DNA from 3 places in the Lacticaseibacillus huelsenbergensis genome. Region 3 is predicted to be linked to each of the others. Evidence: predicted binding sites of a transcription regulator. Region 3 holds the regulator's gene; each other region holds the start of a gene.

Region 1 (5,751 bases), 1.1 Mb from region 3:
ATGAAAACCCCAGATCAGCCGTTCCCAATCGCACGGCATCCACAATTCGATTGAAGGTGCCTTGAACCACGCTGATTTCAATGTGCGGATACCGCTTCTTAAACCGTTGAATAATCGTGGGCAGCCAGTTCGTGGATACCGACGAAAACGCGCCGATACGAATACGCCCGGTATTGACGCCATTGATGTTATCGGCCACTTGTGACAGCTGTTCTTCAAGATTTTGAATACTCTGAATAATCGGCAACACCTGCGCACCGTCTTCGGTCAAGGTCACGCCGGTGCGATTGCGAATCAGCAGCGGAAAGCCCAACTCACTTTCAAGTTGGCTGATGCTGTGGCTGACCGCACTCGGTGTGACATTCAATTCCGCCGCCGCTTGTGCCAGTGTGCCGCGTTCGACGACTTTGCTAAAAACCTCATACGAAAAATTACCCATGATATTTTTTCTTCCCTTTCACCGCGAAGCTGAAGTGACAGCGCTTGTCACTTCGGCAAGACAAATCCCGTCACATCAATCGCCAAGCGTGTTCGTTCTTTTTAACATGAACAATATTCAACTTAACCTGAAATAGTTGAGCTTTACTCAATCATACGAGCCGTTTTACACTAGTGTCAATAAGAAAGCGTTGATCGGATTTTTGAACCAGCGCGACGAAGGTATCGCGCCGCTTCTTGCATCGATACCAAAGGGGGATTTTCATCATGAAATTCGCAAAACGTACACAAAAAACCGGTAAATCAGGCTTAGAGGATCTGTTCGCGGCTTCCGGCCCGAATGTGATTTCCTTTGCCGGCGGTTATCCGGATCGCAGCCTGTTCCCGACTCAGCAGCTCAACCGCGCTTTTAAGCACAGTTTTACCAGCGGCGATACCGAATTGTTGCAATACGCCAGCACGCAAGGTTACCTGCCATTACGGGAAAAGATTGCGGCGCGGCTGCGAGCCACCGGTATGCCGACCCGTGCTGCCGATATCATGATGACGCAAGGTGCCCAGCAAGGCATCGATCTGGTCGCGCGGTTAATGCTTGATCCTGGCGACGGTCTGGTGGTTGAAGCCCCAACCTACTTAGGCGCCTTGGCTGCGTTTAATGCTTATCAGCCAACTTACTACGAAGTGCCGATGCAGGACGACGGCATTGACATCAATGCTCTGCAACGAGTTTTGATGAGCCGCTCCGTCAAGTTCATCTACACGGTACCGGATTTTCAAAATCCAACTGGCATCGTAATGTCGCTTGCCAAGCGGAAGGCCATGATTCGCCTTGCCAATCAATACGATGTGATGATCCTCGAAGACAATCCTTACCGTGATCTTCGCTATGATGGCAAGCCACTGCCAACCATCAAATCCATGGATACAGAAGGCCGGGTCATCTATCTCGGCAGCTTCAGCAAGATCCTCTCACCTAGTTTGCGAATGGGCTGGTTAGTTGCTGCACCGGAGCTTTTGAAAGAGCTGATCGCATTAAAAGGCGGCAGCGACCTAGAATCCAGCAACTTAACGATGCACGGGATCAACGACTACATGGAAGAAAACGATCTGGACGCGCACATCAAGCAGATTCAGGATCGTTACCGTGAGAAGAAAGACGCGATGGTTGACGCCATGACCCGCTACATGCCGGCTGAAGCCCATTTCAATAATCCTGATGGCGGCTTCTTCCTATGGCTCACCATGCCCGCCGGTTTTGACATGGGTGCCTTCATGAAGCAGCATCTATTGCCGGAAAACAACATCTCCTATGTGCCATCGGCCAATCTATATGCGACCTCCGCGCAAGTCAACGGCGCCCGGCTCAACTTCACCGGCCCGACCTTGGATCAAATTGACACCGGTATCAAGGCATTAGGCGATGCTTTGAAAATGGCATTGCACCAACCTACTCTGGTTGCCGAACAGGCTTAGTCACCTGACGAATCGTGTTGCTTAGGCGGTAAACTTTACAAAATGACAAAGTAACCATCACATTTTCGTCATACTTTGCCAGTAGTATTGGCACCATAGAAATGAGCCACCCACTCATTCCTAAACCCCAACCTAATTTTCATTTTTCTCCTCCAAAGAAAAAGATGATTGGCCCCCATCCGATCATCACCCCAAAAAAGGCTCGCTGCGTTTGGCAGCGAGCCTTTTGTTGTGGACCTATAACTTTTCGAAACTAATCAACGTGATACTTAAACTAACCGGTCAACGCCAAAGCTTGATGGATCGTCTTTCTTGTCATCCTGCTTTTCATCGGTCTCAGCTGGCTTTTCAGTCTTGTCTTCGTCGGTTGACTTGACGTCTTTTTTAGCGTCCTTCTTGTCGTCGTCCGTTTCTTCAGGCTTCTTAGGTGCAGCCTGTTCACGGATTTTGGCTTCGATTTCCTTAGAAATTTCCGGATGTTCATCAAGATAATGGGAGGCGTTCACGAGCCCTTGGCCCAAACGCTCTTTGCCATAGTTGTACCAGGATCCTGATTTCGTAATGACGTCAAATTTACTGTCTTTTTCCGTCACTAAGTTGATCATGTCGGTGTTGTGCTCAATCCCATGACCAAATGACATCGTTGTTTCAACCGTCTTAAATGGTGGCGCCACCTTGTTCTTGGTAACCTTCAGCTTGCTGGCAAAACCGATCACATCTTTGCCATCCTTGACTTGCTGGCCTTTTTTAACCTCAATACGAACCGAGGCATAGAACTTCAAAGCGCGTCCGCCCGGCGTAACTTCCGGATTGCCAAACATCACGCCGACTTTTTCCCGCAACTGATTGATAAAGATCACCAATGTATTGGTATTGTTGATCGATCCAGCCATTTTACGCAGCGCTTGCGACATTAACCGCGCTTGTAAGCCGACATGACTGTCACCAATGGCGCCTTCGATTTCAGCCTTGGGAACCAAAGCGGCAACGGAGTCAATCACGACAATATCCACGGCGGCAGATTCGATCAGCATTTCGGCAATTTCCAATCCCTGTTCGCCCGAGTTTGGCTGGGATAACAGAAGATCATCAATGTTGACCCCAAGTTCAGCCGCATATTTTGGATCCATCGCGTTTTCGGCATCAATATAAGCTGCCTTGCCGCCGGACTTTTGCAACTCTGCGATCGTCTGTAACGCAATTGTGGTTTTCCCGGTACTTTCAGGACCATAGATTTCCACAATCCGGCCGCGTGGCAACCCGCCGACACCAAGCGCCAAGTCCAGTGAAAGAATGCCGGTCGAAACAACATCAACCTTCAGTTCCGGCCGATCACCCATCTTCATCACGGCGCCTTCACCAAACGCCTTCTTGATTTTCTGCAGCGCCTTTTCTAATTCGGTTTCGCGATCTGTGGTATCAGATTTTGTATTCGCATTCTTTGTGGTCGTTTTCTTCGCCATATTTGTCTCCTTAATTACGCGCACACAGCGCTTAAAATACACTAGTTACATTATCGAACATGCGTTTGTTTTTTGCAAGCTTTTCATTCAACAAAACGGATTTTTCTGCGTGCCAAATTGGTTTCCCTTCTATTTTACCTGAAGCATCCGGGCGATTGGGAAAAATCTGCTGTTATTGATGGGTTGAAACGTGTTTGCTGGGGCAGGAGTCTGCGTGTAAGGACCTCTAAACACAAGTTCTCTGCTGCGTCTCTGAAACGCGCTCGCAGGCCCAGAAACCTACGCATAAGGACCTCGAACCTAAATGGCCAAAGCCCAGCCATTTAGGTTCGGGGCCACTTATGCTCCGGTTTCTAACCGGGCCTGCTCACGCTCTGTTGAAACGCGTTCGCTGGGCCAGAAACCTGCGTGTAAGGACCTCGGGCGCAATGGCCAAAGCCCGGCCATCACGCCCGAGGCCGCTTACACTCCGGTTTCTAAGCGGCCCAGCTCACGCTCTGCTGAAAACATGCTATGATGGTTCGGTCAGTGATGGCAATCATACACACAAGGTGGAGAAAACAATGATGTTCATGGGTTCCATTGTCAACGGCTTAACCATTATCGGTGGCGGTCTACTCGGGCTGGTTTTGCACAATATTAGCGACAACGCCAAGGATACGATTACCAAAAGTCTGGGACTTGGCACGTTTGCGCTAGGCATTCAGATGGCGTTGCAGACCAAGAGCTTCATTGTCATCATCATTAGCCTGTGTCTTGGCGGTCTGCTGGGTGAATGGCTGCATATTGAAGACGGCATGAATCATCTTGGCCTCAAGCTGCAGGAGCGCTTTGCAAAAGGCAACAGCCACTTTGCAGAAGGTTTCGTCACGGCTACTTTAATTGCCGTCATTGGTGCCATGAGCATTCTGGGCGCGATTCAAGCCGGCGTTTCCGGTGATAACGCCACACTTTACACAAAAGCGGTCATGGATGGATTCATGGCCATCATGATGACCGCTTCACTTGGCGTCGGTGTTATGTTTTCCGCCATTCCGGTTGTCCTGTATCAAGGTACCATCACGTTGTTAGCCAGTTTTTTAGTCCAATTCATCCCCAAAACCTTACTGGCGACGTCCTTGCGCGAAATCGGCGCGATCGGCGGTTTGATGATTCTAGGTATCGGCTTGAACCTCATGGACATCACCAAGATTCGGATCTCCAATCTCTTGCCAGGGTTGCTCGTTCTCCTGGCAATTCTGACTGGTCAGTACTTTTTATAAATTAGGTATCTAAAAAGCAGGCCGCCTTGACCTGCTTTTTAATAGTCCGTTACCTATTACTTTTTTGCGGCTCCGATCAGAAATTAGGAATCAATCCTTGCCGGCCGCTTTGAAAACGCCGATAAACCACCTTACAATGCCAGTCACGGATTTTGGCTAAAACACGTGAGTTCGCATCGTGATACCAATAGCGCAGATCGTCTTTAATGTAGAGACGATTCAGCCATGCATGATCATGCCGCAAAAACGTGAAGCTCTCAAGTAAATCCTGCTCACGCCAAACATCCGGCAGCAGAAATTGGCTCCGCGTAAAGCGTTTTAACTGTCGTCCTGAATAATAAACCCGTTCAATCCGGCCGATGAAAAACGCGGTATGCCCTTTACCGACGTATGGCGCCATTGGTGCGACAATCAGTCCACCGCGCAGACGCTCAAACCAGTCAGTTTGCGGACTTACCTTAATTGCATGCGTAACATCTTTGGGTAACCGGAAGTCCAAAACCAACCCATCCGGACGGCGGACCCGTACAACGATATGTTGCTTCTTCATGTTACCACCCCACTTACCTTGGCCCCTAAAGGCGACTTGTCCTGCTGGAAAAAGTTTAACACGAAATGTTCGGATTTGCATAAATAACGTTTGTTCCGTTAATTAACTTGTTGCCGAACTAACCAGCCCGTCAACGCAAGGGGCAAATTCAAATGCGAACACAATCACCACAAAGATATAATAGAATATTGCATTTGCCTTCACATTTCATTCACACACTGTCGGTAGTATAAGAAACATAGAAATGAGCCACCCACTCATTCCTACAAACCCCAACCCAACTTTTTCATTTTTACTCCTCCAAAGTAGAAATCGTCGATCGTCCCCCAAACGATCAGACACCCCCAGCAGACCGCCCACCCAGCGGTCTGCTTTTTTTGTGTGAGCGTGAGCCAGCCCGGTTAGAAACCGGAGCATAAGTGGCCTCGAGCCTGAATGGCTGGGCTTTGGCCATTCAGGCTCGAGGTCCTTATGTGCAGGTTTCTGGGCTGGCGAACGCGTTATAGAAAACGAAAGCCCGCCCCTCACATTTGCCTCAGATAGAACATCCTCCAACGCAAAAAAG
Region 2 (5,751 bases), 1.0 Mb from region 3:
GGGTACTGCCCGGCATGACATTAGCCGAATTGGAAGCCGCCATTCACCGTCAGGAGCATCACACTTTTCCGGAAACTGTCAAGAAACTCATTCAAGAAGGAGCGATTTAAGTGAAACGAGCATTGTTAAGTGTCTCTGATAAAACCGGTTTGGTACCTTTTGCTAAGGGATTGATTGAACGGGGTTTTGAACTGATTTCAACTGGCGGTACCCATCGTGAACTGGCTGAAGCAGGTGTTGCTGTGACCAGTGTTGAAGATGTGACCGGTTTTCCGGAGATGCTTGATGGCCGGGTTAAGACACTGCATCCTAAAATCCATGCCGGCATCTTGGCACGCCGCGATGATCCGAAGCATATGCAGGCGTTGGCCGATCATGACATCCAGCCGATTGACGTGGTGTGTGTGAATCTGTATCCGTTTGCCGAAACCATTAAACGGGCTGATGTGACCCGGGCCGAAGCTATTGAACAAATTGACATCGGTGGTCCTTCTGCTTTGCGCGCCGCGGCTAAAAATAGTGATAGTGTCTGGGCCGTGGTTGATCCAGCTGATTATTCAGCAGTTTTGACCGGCCTTGATCAAGATGATGCGGCGTTGCGGCAGAAACTGGCAGCCAAGGTTTTTGCAGTAACGGCGGCTTATGATGCCCAAATCGTTCATTACTTAGATCCAGAACCATTTCCGGAGCAATTCACACCGACTTACCACAAGCGCCAAGACCTGCGCTACGGGGAAAATAGTCATCAGCAAGCGGCGTTTTACGTTGAACCGGATCCTGATCCGACGAGTCTGGCGGCTGCCAAGCAGTTGCACGGCAAAGAGCTTTCGTACAACAATATCAAGGATGCTGATGCGGCTTTAGCGATGTTGCGTGAATTCAAGCAGCCGGCTGTTGTGGCAGTTAAACATATGAATCCTTGTGGCATTGGCTTGGGCGAAACGATCGAAGCTGCATGGGACAAGGCGTATGCGGCAGATCCGATGTCGATCTTCGGTGGCATTATCGCGCTGAATCGGCAAGTAGACTTGGCGACTGCCGAAAAAATGCATAAATTATTCCTTGAAATCATCATGGCGCCGGGCTTTGACGATGATGCCTACGAGATTTTGGCTAAGAAGAAAAATGTGCGCTTGTTAACGATTAATACGGCCGATGTGCCAGAAGAACTGGGCACCGAAACGGTTTCGATTTTCGGCGGCCTACTGGTACAGACGCGCGACGATAAGACGGAAACCCCTGCGGACATGACCGTTGTGACCAAGGTGCAACCGACTGCTGATCAGTTAAAAGCCTTGGCGTTTGCGCAAACCGTGGTTAAACACGTGAAGAGCAATGCGATTGTGGTCGCCCAGGCAGATCAGACGTTAGGCATTGGCGCCGGTCAAATGAATCGGATCGGGTCAGTCGAATTGGCATTGACCGAGGCGCAACAAAACGACAACTTTGCCGGCGCCGTCATGGCCAGTGACGCCTTCTTCCCAATGGACGATTGCGTTGATTACGCGGCAAAACACGACATCAAAGCCATCATTCAACCAGGCGGCAGCATCCGCGACAAAGACTCCATCGCCAAAGCAGATGAATACGGCATCGCCATGGTAACAACGGGTGTGCGGCACTTTAGGCATTAGAGCGGAGAGCGTGAGCTGGCGCGGTTAGAAGTCGGAGTATAAGTGGCCTTAGGCGTGATGGCCCGAACTTGGCCATTACGCCTAAGGTCCTTATACGTAGACTTCTGCGCCAGCGAACGCGTTTTGGCGCCAGAAAGCTGCAGTGCAGGTCTTGGGCCATTGCGGTCAAGGTCCTTACACGCAGGTTTCTGGGCTGGCGAACGCGTTTTGGCGCCAGAAAGCTGCAGTACTGGTCTTGGGCCATTGCGGTCAAGGTCCTTACACGTAGGTTTCTGCGCCAGTGAACGCGTTTTGGCGCCGGAAAGCTGCAGTATCGGTCTTTGGTCATTTATGCTTAAGGCCCTTACACGAAATTTCCACACCAGCAAACGCGTAAACACTACCCTCATCACCCACAAATATGCGCCCATACGCGCGAGGAGGTTTTATGAAACAGGTTCTTGTCATTGGCGGCGGTGCCAGAGAAAGTGCCCTTGCGCTAAAATTCAACCAGTCGCCACAAGTTGACCACGTCTATGTGGCACCCGGTAATCCGGCTATGACGCTTTTAGGCGTTGAGCCAATCGGTATAAAAGAAGCCGAAGTGCCGGAACTGATTCAGTTTGCCCGGGATCATCAGATTGATTTGACGTTTGTCGGTCCTGAAGTACCCTTGGCGGCTGGCATTGTCGATGCTTTTCAAGAAGCTCATCAGCCAATTTTTGGCGTGACAAAAAAACTCGCCCAACTCGAATCCAGTAAGACGTTTGCCAAAGACTTTATGCACCGCCACCATCTTCCGACTGCTGCCAGCAAAACCGTCCATAGTGAACTGGAAGCGCATGCCGAGGCAACGTTAATGGGATTGCCAATCGTCCTTAAAAAAGATGGCCTTGCCGCCGGAAAAGGGGTCATCATTGCCCAAGACGCTGCTGCCTTGGACGATGCGATTGATCGACTTTATGAGGGGCACCCAGATGCAACGGTGCTTCTAGAACAATACCTTGACGGTGAAGAAGCATCGGTAATGGCGCTTTTCAACGGTCAAAACCGCGTGATTTTACCTTTATCACAGGATCATAAACGCCGTTTTGCCGCCGATCGTGGTCCTAACACGGGTGGCATGGGCGCCATTAGCCCGCTACCACAGTTTACTACCGACCAAGTAAAGGCAGCTGAGGCATTAGTTGATACGACGTTGGCGGGGATGCAGGAGGACGGCCTCAGTGGGCAAGGCGTGATGTATATCGGCCTGATTTTTACCGCTGATGGTCCTAAAATTCTGGAATACAACATGCGCTTTGGTGATCCGGAAACACAGGTGCTGTTACCTCAGATCGAAAATGATTTTTATCAGTTGGTAACGGATTTGTTGAATGGTCAACAACCTGATTTGAAGTTAAATGGCCAAGCTTACGCGTGCTTTGTTGCGGTGAATCCGGATTATCCCGGTTCAGGATTAAAGCAGGTCCCGGTGATTGTGCCAAAAGACTGGCCGATTGGCACCTGGTTGCCAGCAGGCGTTAACCAGACGGAAAACGGCTGGGTTAGCAGTTCAGGCCGAATTTTCTCGGTTGTAGAGGCGGCATCAACGCTTTCTGAAGCTATTATGAAGGCTAAAAAGGCCATGGAAAGTATCCAAGGGGTTTTGGATTATCGCACTGACATTGGTTTCCATGCGGTCAAAGCCTGAAGAAAACAATCAGCGGTAAAACCTGATTTTGGCGAATAGCATTAACGAAATAGGCACTGTGACAGTTTCTTGTCGCGGTGCCTATTTGCATGTCCCTTTTTTCAGTATGCGCAGGCACTTCCAAATAAAATTAAAAAATTGATATTGACAATCATCGTTTACAGTTGTAAATTATAAGTGTTGAAAGATTACAAGTGTAAACGGAGGCAATTATGGAAACACCAACAGTCGACATCTCCCAATCGGAATGGGAGGTCATGCGTATTATTTGGACACTCGGACCTTTAAAAAGCAGCACGCTTGCCGCCATTTTGACAGATAAAATGGGCTGGAAGGTCGCAACCACTAAAACTTTTTTAGGTCGCCTAGTCAAAAAAGGCGCACTTGTAACGGAAAAACAAGGTCGTGAATTTTTGTACCATGCTACGGTCGGCGAGCAAGCATCCATGGATGCAGCAGTGACTGAGTTATTTAGCCATTTATGCCAGATGAAAATAGGCAAGACCTTGGATCACTTGATAACGCACGTGACTTTATCAAAACAAGACATCAACGACCTACAACAAACATTGACAGCCAAGTTACCGGATGCACCGGCAATGGTCAGCTGCAATTGCTTGCCAGAAGGGTGTAAGGAGGAAGTTCATGAAGGATAGTAAGATGGAACATGCAAACGGAACGACTGGAAAAACCAGTAATATGCAACATGATGACATGGCGGATATGCCAATGGACCATGAACAGATGGGACACCAAGCTGGTATGGAAACCATGGCCATGGACCAAGGAACCATGGCTCATGGGCAAATGAATCATGGCGACATGCATATGAGCCATGGTGACATGAGCCAGATGGATATGCATCACGGCGATATGTCGCATATGGACATGGATCACGGTGGTGGTCATATGATGCATATGGGCAATCTCAAGCAAAAGTTCTGGGTCAGCCTGATTGTGATGATTCCAGTGCTGTTACTTTCCCAGTTTATGGGGATGAATATCCACTTAGGCGCTTTGCAACTACCGATCGTATTTCCCGGATCTGACTGGCTGGTTCTGATTTTATCGTCATTTCTGTTCTTCTATGGTGGCTGGCCATTTTTGACCGGAGCTAAATCCGAATTGCAACAGCGGCAGCCAGCGATGATGACGCTGATTGCAATGGGCATTACCGTTGCTTATGGTTATTCACTTTACGCGTTTGTGATGAATCATTTTATCGCGCCGAATGGTATGGTCATGGATTTCTTCTGGGAACTGGCAACATTGATCGTGATCATGCTGTTAGGGCACTGGATTGAAATGAATGCGGTCATGGCAGCGGGCAATGCGGTCGAGAAACTCGCGGCGTTGCTGCCAAGCCAAGCGCATGTCGTGCATGGCGATCACGTGATGGACATGCCGTTAGCAGAAGTTCAGGTCGGCACGCGTTTGCGCGTCCTGGCAGGTGAACAGATGCCGGCTGATGGCCAGATCGTCAGTGGTAGCAGTAGTGTGAATGAATCCCTAGTTACCGGTGAAGCCAAAGCCATTCATAAAGCTGAAGGCGATCGGGTCATTGGTGGATCAGTCAATGGTGATGGCGTCATTGAAATCAAAGTAACCGGTACTGGCGAAAGCGGCTACCTGTCGCAAGTGATGAAGCTGGTTCAAAGTGCCCAGGCCAATAAGAGTAAGGCAGAAGGGATGGCCGACAAAGTTGCTGGCTGGCTTTTCTACGCAGCATTAGCAGTCGGTATTCTGGCATTCTTCATTTGGCTATCAGATGGAGCGGCAATTGCCTTTGAACGCATGGTCACCGTTTTCATCATTGCCTGCCCGCACGCACTGGGACTGGCAATTCCATTGGTCATCGCGCGTAGCACCAGTATTGGCGCAACCAATGGCTTATTGATTCGTAATCGTCAGGCACTTGAAACTGCCAAACATGCGAAGTTTATCTTAATGGACAAAACCGGTACGTTGACTGAAGGTAAATTTACCGTTGCCAAAACCGTTGCATTTGCCAATCATGATGAAGCTCAAGTCTTAGCCTTGATGGCCGCACTTGAGAGTCATTCAGAGCATCCACTGGCAACCGGTATTAAAGCCGCGGCTAAGGAACAGCAATTAAATGTACCTGCTGCTCAAAATGTTCAGGTACTCAAGGGTATCGGTCTTCAAGGCGAAGTTGATGGCCAAGCTTATACCATCGTCAATGCGCGTTACTTGAAAGACCATCAGTTAAGTTATGATCAGGCCCAAGCCGATCAGTTGGCGGCTGCCGGGAACTCATTGTCCTTTTTACTACAGAAGGATCAGGTTTTAGGGATGGTAGCTGAAGGCGATCAGTTGAAGCCATCAAGCAAGCCATTCGTAGCGGCCTTGAAGCGTCAAGGGATCACACCAGTTATGTTGACTGGTGACAATCATGAAACAGCCAAGAAAGTTGCCGACCAGCTG
Region 3 (5,751 bases):
GTGGCGCCAACGCCTTCTGCTGCGCCAAGTGTGGAAAGTGAACACAGCCAAAGCAATAATACCGGACAAGCTGGTGGTACTGCAGGCAATCATTCGAACGGAAGCACTGGTACATCAACCAACAACGGTGGTGGTAATGGCCAGTCAACCCAGAACAATGTGCCAGACAACAGCCAAACGCCTTCTTCTACGCCACCGTCTAGCACTCCTTCCGCCAATAGCAATCACTAACAGAATTACAATTTGTTTCAGACGATCAATTTAAGCAGTGTTTGAGATCACCATCATCTCTAGCACTGCTTTTTTTCGTCAACAACTCATGGTCATTTAACGAGGCAAGGCACACCCCTTTTGACGCCACCCCGCGCCTGCGCTAAACTTGCAGTCATGGCGTGTCTTTTAGGTCCCCCAGCATTTTCATGATTCTTATTCAACAGCCACCGGAGGCTATTATGATCAACTTATCTGCCAATAAGCTATCACCTCGCGAGCAATACAAACTGCTGTCTGGCAGCATCATTCCCCGCCCCATCGCGTGGATCACGACGCAGAGCACGGCCGGCATCATCAACCTGGCGCCATTTTCATTTACAACCGGCATCTCCAATCAGTTACCATTGTTATCCGTGTCCATTTTGCGTGATGGCGGGCAACGAAAAGACACGGCGGTGAATCTTTTGGCTCGCCATGAAGCGGTCGTCCACATGGTCAGCGTTGATCTCACCAAAGCGATGAATCAAACCGCTGCCCGATTAACCCCTGATCAAAGTGAATTGAACTTAATTGATCTGCCGTTAGTGGCCAGTACCGAGATTCAGGTACCCGGGCTGCAATCCGCGCGTATTCGCTTTGAAACGCAACTTTACCAATATGTACCGATTCGTGATCGTGCCGGGGTGATCATCACCGATCTCTTTATTCTGGAAGTTCGGCAGTTCCACTTTGCCGATACGGTGCTCGATTTGCCAAGCTTACACATTAATCCTGCCGCTTTAGCACCGGTAGCTCGCCTCGCCGGTCCTACTTATGCCGAACTTGGTCAAACTTTTACGTTACGGCGGCCAAAATAATTTATAAGGAAGTGTTGATATTTGACCGCATTTATCTCAAGCGTCTTTGGGGTTTTGGAAATTCTCATTTTGATCATTCTCGGCTATTTTCTGACCGCTCGCGGCTGGTTTAATAACCATTCGAGTAAAGTCATTGCCAAAGTTGTCACCCAAGTTGCCTTGCCTGCTTATATGATCGTGACCATCGCATCGAAGTTCACGGCCGGCATGCTGCTGCGGTTACTCCCAAACTTGTTGTTTCCGGTCTTGTCCATGATGATGCTTTTCGCGTTGTCCTTTTTGGTGTGTTACCTGTTAAAAGTTCCAAAGTCGCGAAAAGGCACATTTAAGTCCATGTTTTTCAACTCCAACACGGTCTTTATCGGCCTGCCGGTTAACCTGGCCTTATTCGGTCCTCGCAGTTTGCCTTATGTCTTGGTCTATTACATGGCCAACACGACAATTTTTTGGACCATCGGAGTCTACCTTATTCAAGGCGACGGCCCCAAACCAGCCCGCTTTAATCTTAAAAAGGCTTTGGGGAAGGTTTTCTCCCCGCCTTTACTGGGGTTCATGTTGGGAATTGTGTTGGTTTTACTGAATATCAAGTTGCCGACTTTTTTGATGTCCGATCTGACTTATATCGGCGATTTGACGGTTCCGGGCTCCATGTTCTTTATCGGCATTGCCTTACACGAAGCCGGGTGGAGCCAACTGCGCCTCAGCAAGGAAGCACTCGGTATCTTCAGCGGCCGCTTTCTTTTCGCCCCACTGTTGATGACAGCACTGGTCGCCTTTGCCCCGGTTCCGACGCTAATGAAACAAATCTTCATTCTGCAATCCTGCATGCCGGTCATGACCAATGCGCCGGTGGTTGCCAAACTTTATGACGCCGACGCTGACTATGCTGCGATCATGGTCACGGAAACCACACTTCTCTCCATGATCGTCATCCCCATCGTCATGACCTGCATTCAATTCATTCACTAGGAGACCGCCATTGAAAAAATTAGTTTGGCTCATGTTATTACTTATCCTCAGTGGTTGTTCTCAAGGCACGCCGACTGCCAAATCATCATCAACTCGATCAGCCACCAGTGAACAGGCATCAAAGCCGGTAAAATCCCGGAAAAAGGCAAAAAAGGCCGTGCCTAAAGCAACCTTGTCCACCTTGGTCGGTCACGCATTTGTCCAACAGGATGATCAAAAGAAAGCGATTCGCGTGTTGTCGTCAACCAGTGGCTATTACCTCGAAACGCTGTCGAACCAAGACGGCGATTTTGAAAGTACGGATCAGGGTATTTTTGCGGCCCAACTGACTTTAAAAGGGCGAATCTTCACCTTCACCGGCAAAGCCCAACCACAGGCCGCCAGCAACACGGTTCAATTCCAACTTACTAAAAAGGGATTACTGAAACAGCTTCCGGATGGCCCATTTTACAAAAAGGTACCAAAAGACGATCTTGATCAGCTTAACCGTCCTTGATGGTAGAAACTGTCACCTCAACAAAAAAGCATTTGCCACGCACACTCAATTGAATGTGTGCGGCAAATGCTTTTTTAGCTGGCTTTATTAGTAGCACTTATACAAGCGCAGGACGATACAAACTCACAACAATGCCGAGAATCGTCACATCCGGAAAAAACATGTCTTCCATATCATCATTTTCCGGATGAAGGCGAATACCGTTCTTTTCTTTGTAAAAGCGCTTGACGGTGGCTTCGTCTTCTTCAGTCATTGCCACGACAATCTGCCCATTTTCGGCGTCGTTTTGCTTCTTGACAATAATCTGATCGCCATCAAGAATCCCGATCTTGATCATGGAACTGCCTTGAACCCGAAGCATAAACAGCTCATCGGCCGAGTATGGTAGGTCATCCGGCACCGGGAAATAGTCATCGATATTCTCGATAGCAGTAATCGGCACCCCGGCCGCAACAGTCCCGACAATCGGAATGCCCTCTGCCTGAACGCCGATATAATCACGTCCTGCTGCAGTCACTTCAATCGTGCGCGGTTTGGATGGGTCTTTTGCAATCAATCCAGCGGCTAGCAACTTCTCTAAGTATGCTGCAACAGTGCTGGACGAACTAAGGCCAACTGACTTGCCGATCTCGCGAACTGTGGGTGGATACCCATGATCCTCGATCGCGTCATAGATGGTTTGTAAAATCTGTTTCCAACGTTTTTGACTCGCTTGTGTTGGCATCCGCTCACCGCTCCGTTCTCATTTGTTACACTCAGCATACCAAACCGAACGAACGTTTGCAATCATTTTCGCCGTCGTTACACGAAAAAATCCGCAGTCATCACGGCTGCGGATCATTTCATCAAATTAGTTATGCAATAATGGCATCTTATGCATCTGACGCCGATCACATCTGCTCTTGATGACTGCATAGAAGAAGCTTAGGAAAATATCCAGAGCCATCAACAAGATGCCGGCCGTCGCATAGTTGCTAAATAACAGCAATGTTGCGACCAGGGTCAGAGTTATTAATGTCCATTTAGCCCCGCGAAGTAAATTCATATGGGGTCACTCCTCTCCGTATCGGTAAAACCGACATTGACTCACCGTTTTGGTTGTGACTTTATCATACCTGATTTTTTTGATTTGTAAAGCTTTTGTATATGTAAAATTTACATTTGATGCCCTTATTTAGGCATTTTTAATATTTGTAACGGCAAATCGGTGTTTTTGTAAATTTATTGTAACGGCGTCGATACCTTCTTCTGACCATTTTAGTTAACCCGAGCCTCGAAAAATCATGGCTAGTCTAGTATCATTGTTATACAGAAGCATCCGACGTCTGGCGGGTAGAAACTTCGAAAAAATGACTCACGTGCACTCAGCTGACTTGTAAAAAACGACAACTGTACGTCGAAGTTTTTCTTGGTTCACCACAGATCTCGTGCTCGACTTGTCGTCTTTTGTAAAGGTTACCAATGACATCGCTGATTAAATCGAGTCATAACCTTTAACGTCCTTAGAGGAGGATCGCCTGTGAAACGTACCGACTCATGGTTCTACCGCCGCTTCATCAACAACAAGTTCATGGTCTTCTTAATTGACCTGCTTTTGGCCCTACTGGTTATTTTTGTTTTCACCAAAATTGCTTGGGTATTCCAGCCTGTGGTTGATTTTCTCGGTATCATCGCACCGCCGTTTATTTTTGCCGGTATTCTCTTCTATTTGACGGTACCGATCATTAATCGCCTTGAAAAAGCCGGGCTGCATCGCGGCTGGGCGATCGCGTTACTATTCGTCGTTTTGATCGGTCTTCTCGTCTGGGGGCTATTGCGCTTCATTCCGGCGGTAAGTAACCAGATTACCAGCATTGTCGATTCGGCACCGCAAATTTTTACGGAAATCGGTAAATGGCTGGATGACTTGAATGATAAGCAAAATGTTTTATCGCAACATGACCTGAACAACATTGCCAGCGAAGTCCAAACATTCTTCACCGGCAAGCAAGGCGCTTTCGTCACCGGTACCATTTCGCAGCTGCAAAATCTGATTGGCATTGTCGGCAATGTTGTTATCACGATTTCGACAGCCCCGATCATCCTCTTCTTCATGCTTAAAGACGGCGACAAGTTCACGCCGATGGTGCTGCACATTATCCCCACCAAGTTACGTGGGTCCGTCAAACAAATGCTGCACGAGATGAACGAAAAAGTCGGTTCATATGTTCAGGGCCAAATCACGGTTGCGCTGTGCGTGGCCATTATGTTCATGATCGGTTATTCGGTGATTGGCCTGCGTTATGGCTTGATTTTCGGCTTGCTGGCGTGCCCATTGAACCTAATTCCTTACTTTGGTTCGGCACTGGCAATGATCCCGCCACTTATCATGGGCGCGTTGACGTCGCCAAAAATGATTCTCGCGGTCATTGTCGTTTTCTTCATTGAATGGCTAATTGAAACGCAACTTATTTCGCCACTGGTAATGGGCAGCAAGCTCGAGCTGCATCCCATTACCATCGTGGTGGTCTTGCTCACGGCCGGCAATCTCTTCGGTTTAGTCGGTGTCATCCTTGGCATACCAGGTTTTGCCGTTTTGAAAATTGTCGTGACCCGATTCTTCAGTTGGTACCAGCAGGTTTCCGGTTTGTACGAAACTGACAGTCCCACTGATGATGTCGATCAAAAAGGAGTCCCTCATGAATAGTTTTGATGTTTTACTAATCGGCCTTGATGTCGTCTTGATTGCACTCGCCGGTTATTATCTGTATTGGCAACATAAAATCAATTTTGCTTCACGTTATGCGGTTTCGCAACTCGTTTGGGCGGTGTTGCTTGGCTTTTGGTTCATGACAACCCGCGTCAACAACATGCCGTATATTGTGTTTATTTCAATCTTCCTGGTGTTGTCCATTATGGCGGGCACAGGTGGTTTGGCCCCAACGCGACTCATTGCAAATGGGTTGCTGGCCCGGGTTATTCCCTACACCAACATGTCCAGTATCACGTTGACACCTGTCAGTCTGCCTAATGGCCAGGAATGGGTCGTTGCGGTTTTCGCCCTTAGTAAGCGCCGCATGGTCCGGCTAACGTTTCAGGCAAGTCTTCAGAACCTGATGACTGAATTGACAAAAGTACTTCCTAAAACAGTCCCGGTTACTGTGCAGCGGATGAACTAGTCACAGCCTCAACATGGTTGGCACTTAAAAAACGCTTCGGAAAATTTTCCGAGGCGTT

Evidence for each region. The regulator LexA, encoded in region 3, represses DNA repair genes until DNA is damaged. The targets are predictions, from matches to a motif close to CNAACANNTGTTNG.
Region 1: a site for LexA is predicted at 3,429-3,442, ahead of recA (recombinase RecA). Genes of this name have one in related genera too.
Region 2: a site for LexA is predicted at 1,832-1,845, ahead of purD (phosphoribosylamine--glycine ligase). Genes of this name have one in related genera too.

The regions. Positions count from the first base shown of each region.
Region 1 is NZ_CP120687.1:822,972-828,722, forward strand. It holds gene LHUE1_RS03705 (LysR family transcriptional regulator) at 1-439, opposite strand, end outside; gene LHUE1_RS03710 (aminotransferase-like domain-containing protein) at 706-1,911, shown strand; gene recA (recombinase RecA) at 2,181-3,374, opposite strand; gene LHUE1_RS03720 (DUF554 domain-containing protein) at 3,938-4,636, shown strand; gene LHUE1_RS03725 (DUF7679 family protein) at 4,713-5,186, opposite strand.
Region 2 is NZ_CP120687.1:2,999,744-3,005,494, reverse strand. It holds gene purN (phosphoribosylglycinamide formyltransferase) at 1-110, shown strand, start outside; gene purH (bifunctional phosphoribosylaminoimidazolecarboxamide formyltransferase/IMP cyclohydrolase) at 111-1,634, shown strand; gene purD (phosphoribosylamine--glycine ligase) at 2,062-3,306, shown strand; gene LHUE1_RS13910 (CopY/TcrY family copper transport repressor) at 3,519-3,962, shown strand; gene LHUE1_RS13905 (heavy metal translocating P-type ATPase) at 3,952-5,751, shown strand, end outside.
Region 3 is NZ_CP120687.1:1,969,164-1,974,914, reverse strand. It holds gene LHUE1_RS09005 (hypothetical protein) at 1-231, shown strand, start outside; gene LHUE1_RS09000 (flavin reductase family protein) at 453-1,070, shown strand; gene LHUE1_RS08995 (AEC family transporter) at 1,092-2,039, shown strand; gene LHUE1_RS08990 (hypothetical protein) at 2,071-2,535, shown strand; gene lexA (transcriptional repressor LexA) at 2,633-3,259, opposite strand; gene LHUE1_RS08980 (hypothetical protein) at 3,386-3,580, opposite strand; gene LHUE1_RS08975 (AI-2E family transporter) at 4,055-5,221, shown strand; gene LHUE1_RS08970 (hypothetical protein) at 5,214-5,693, shown strand.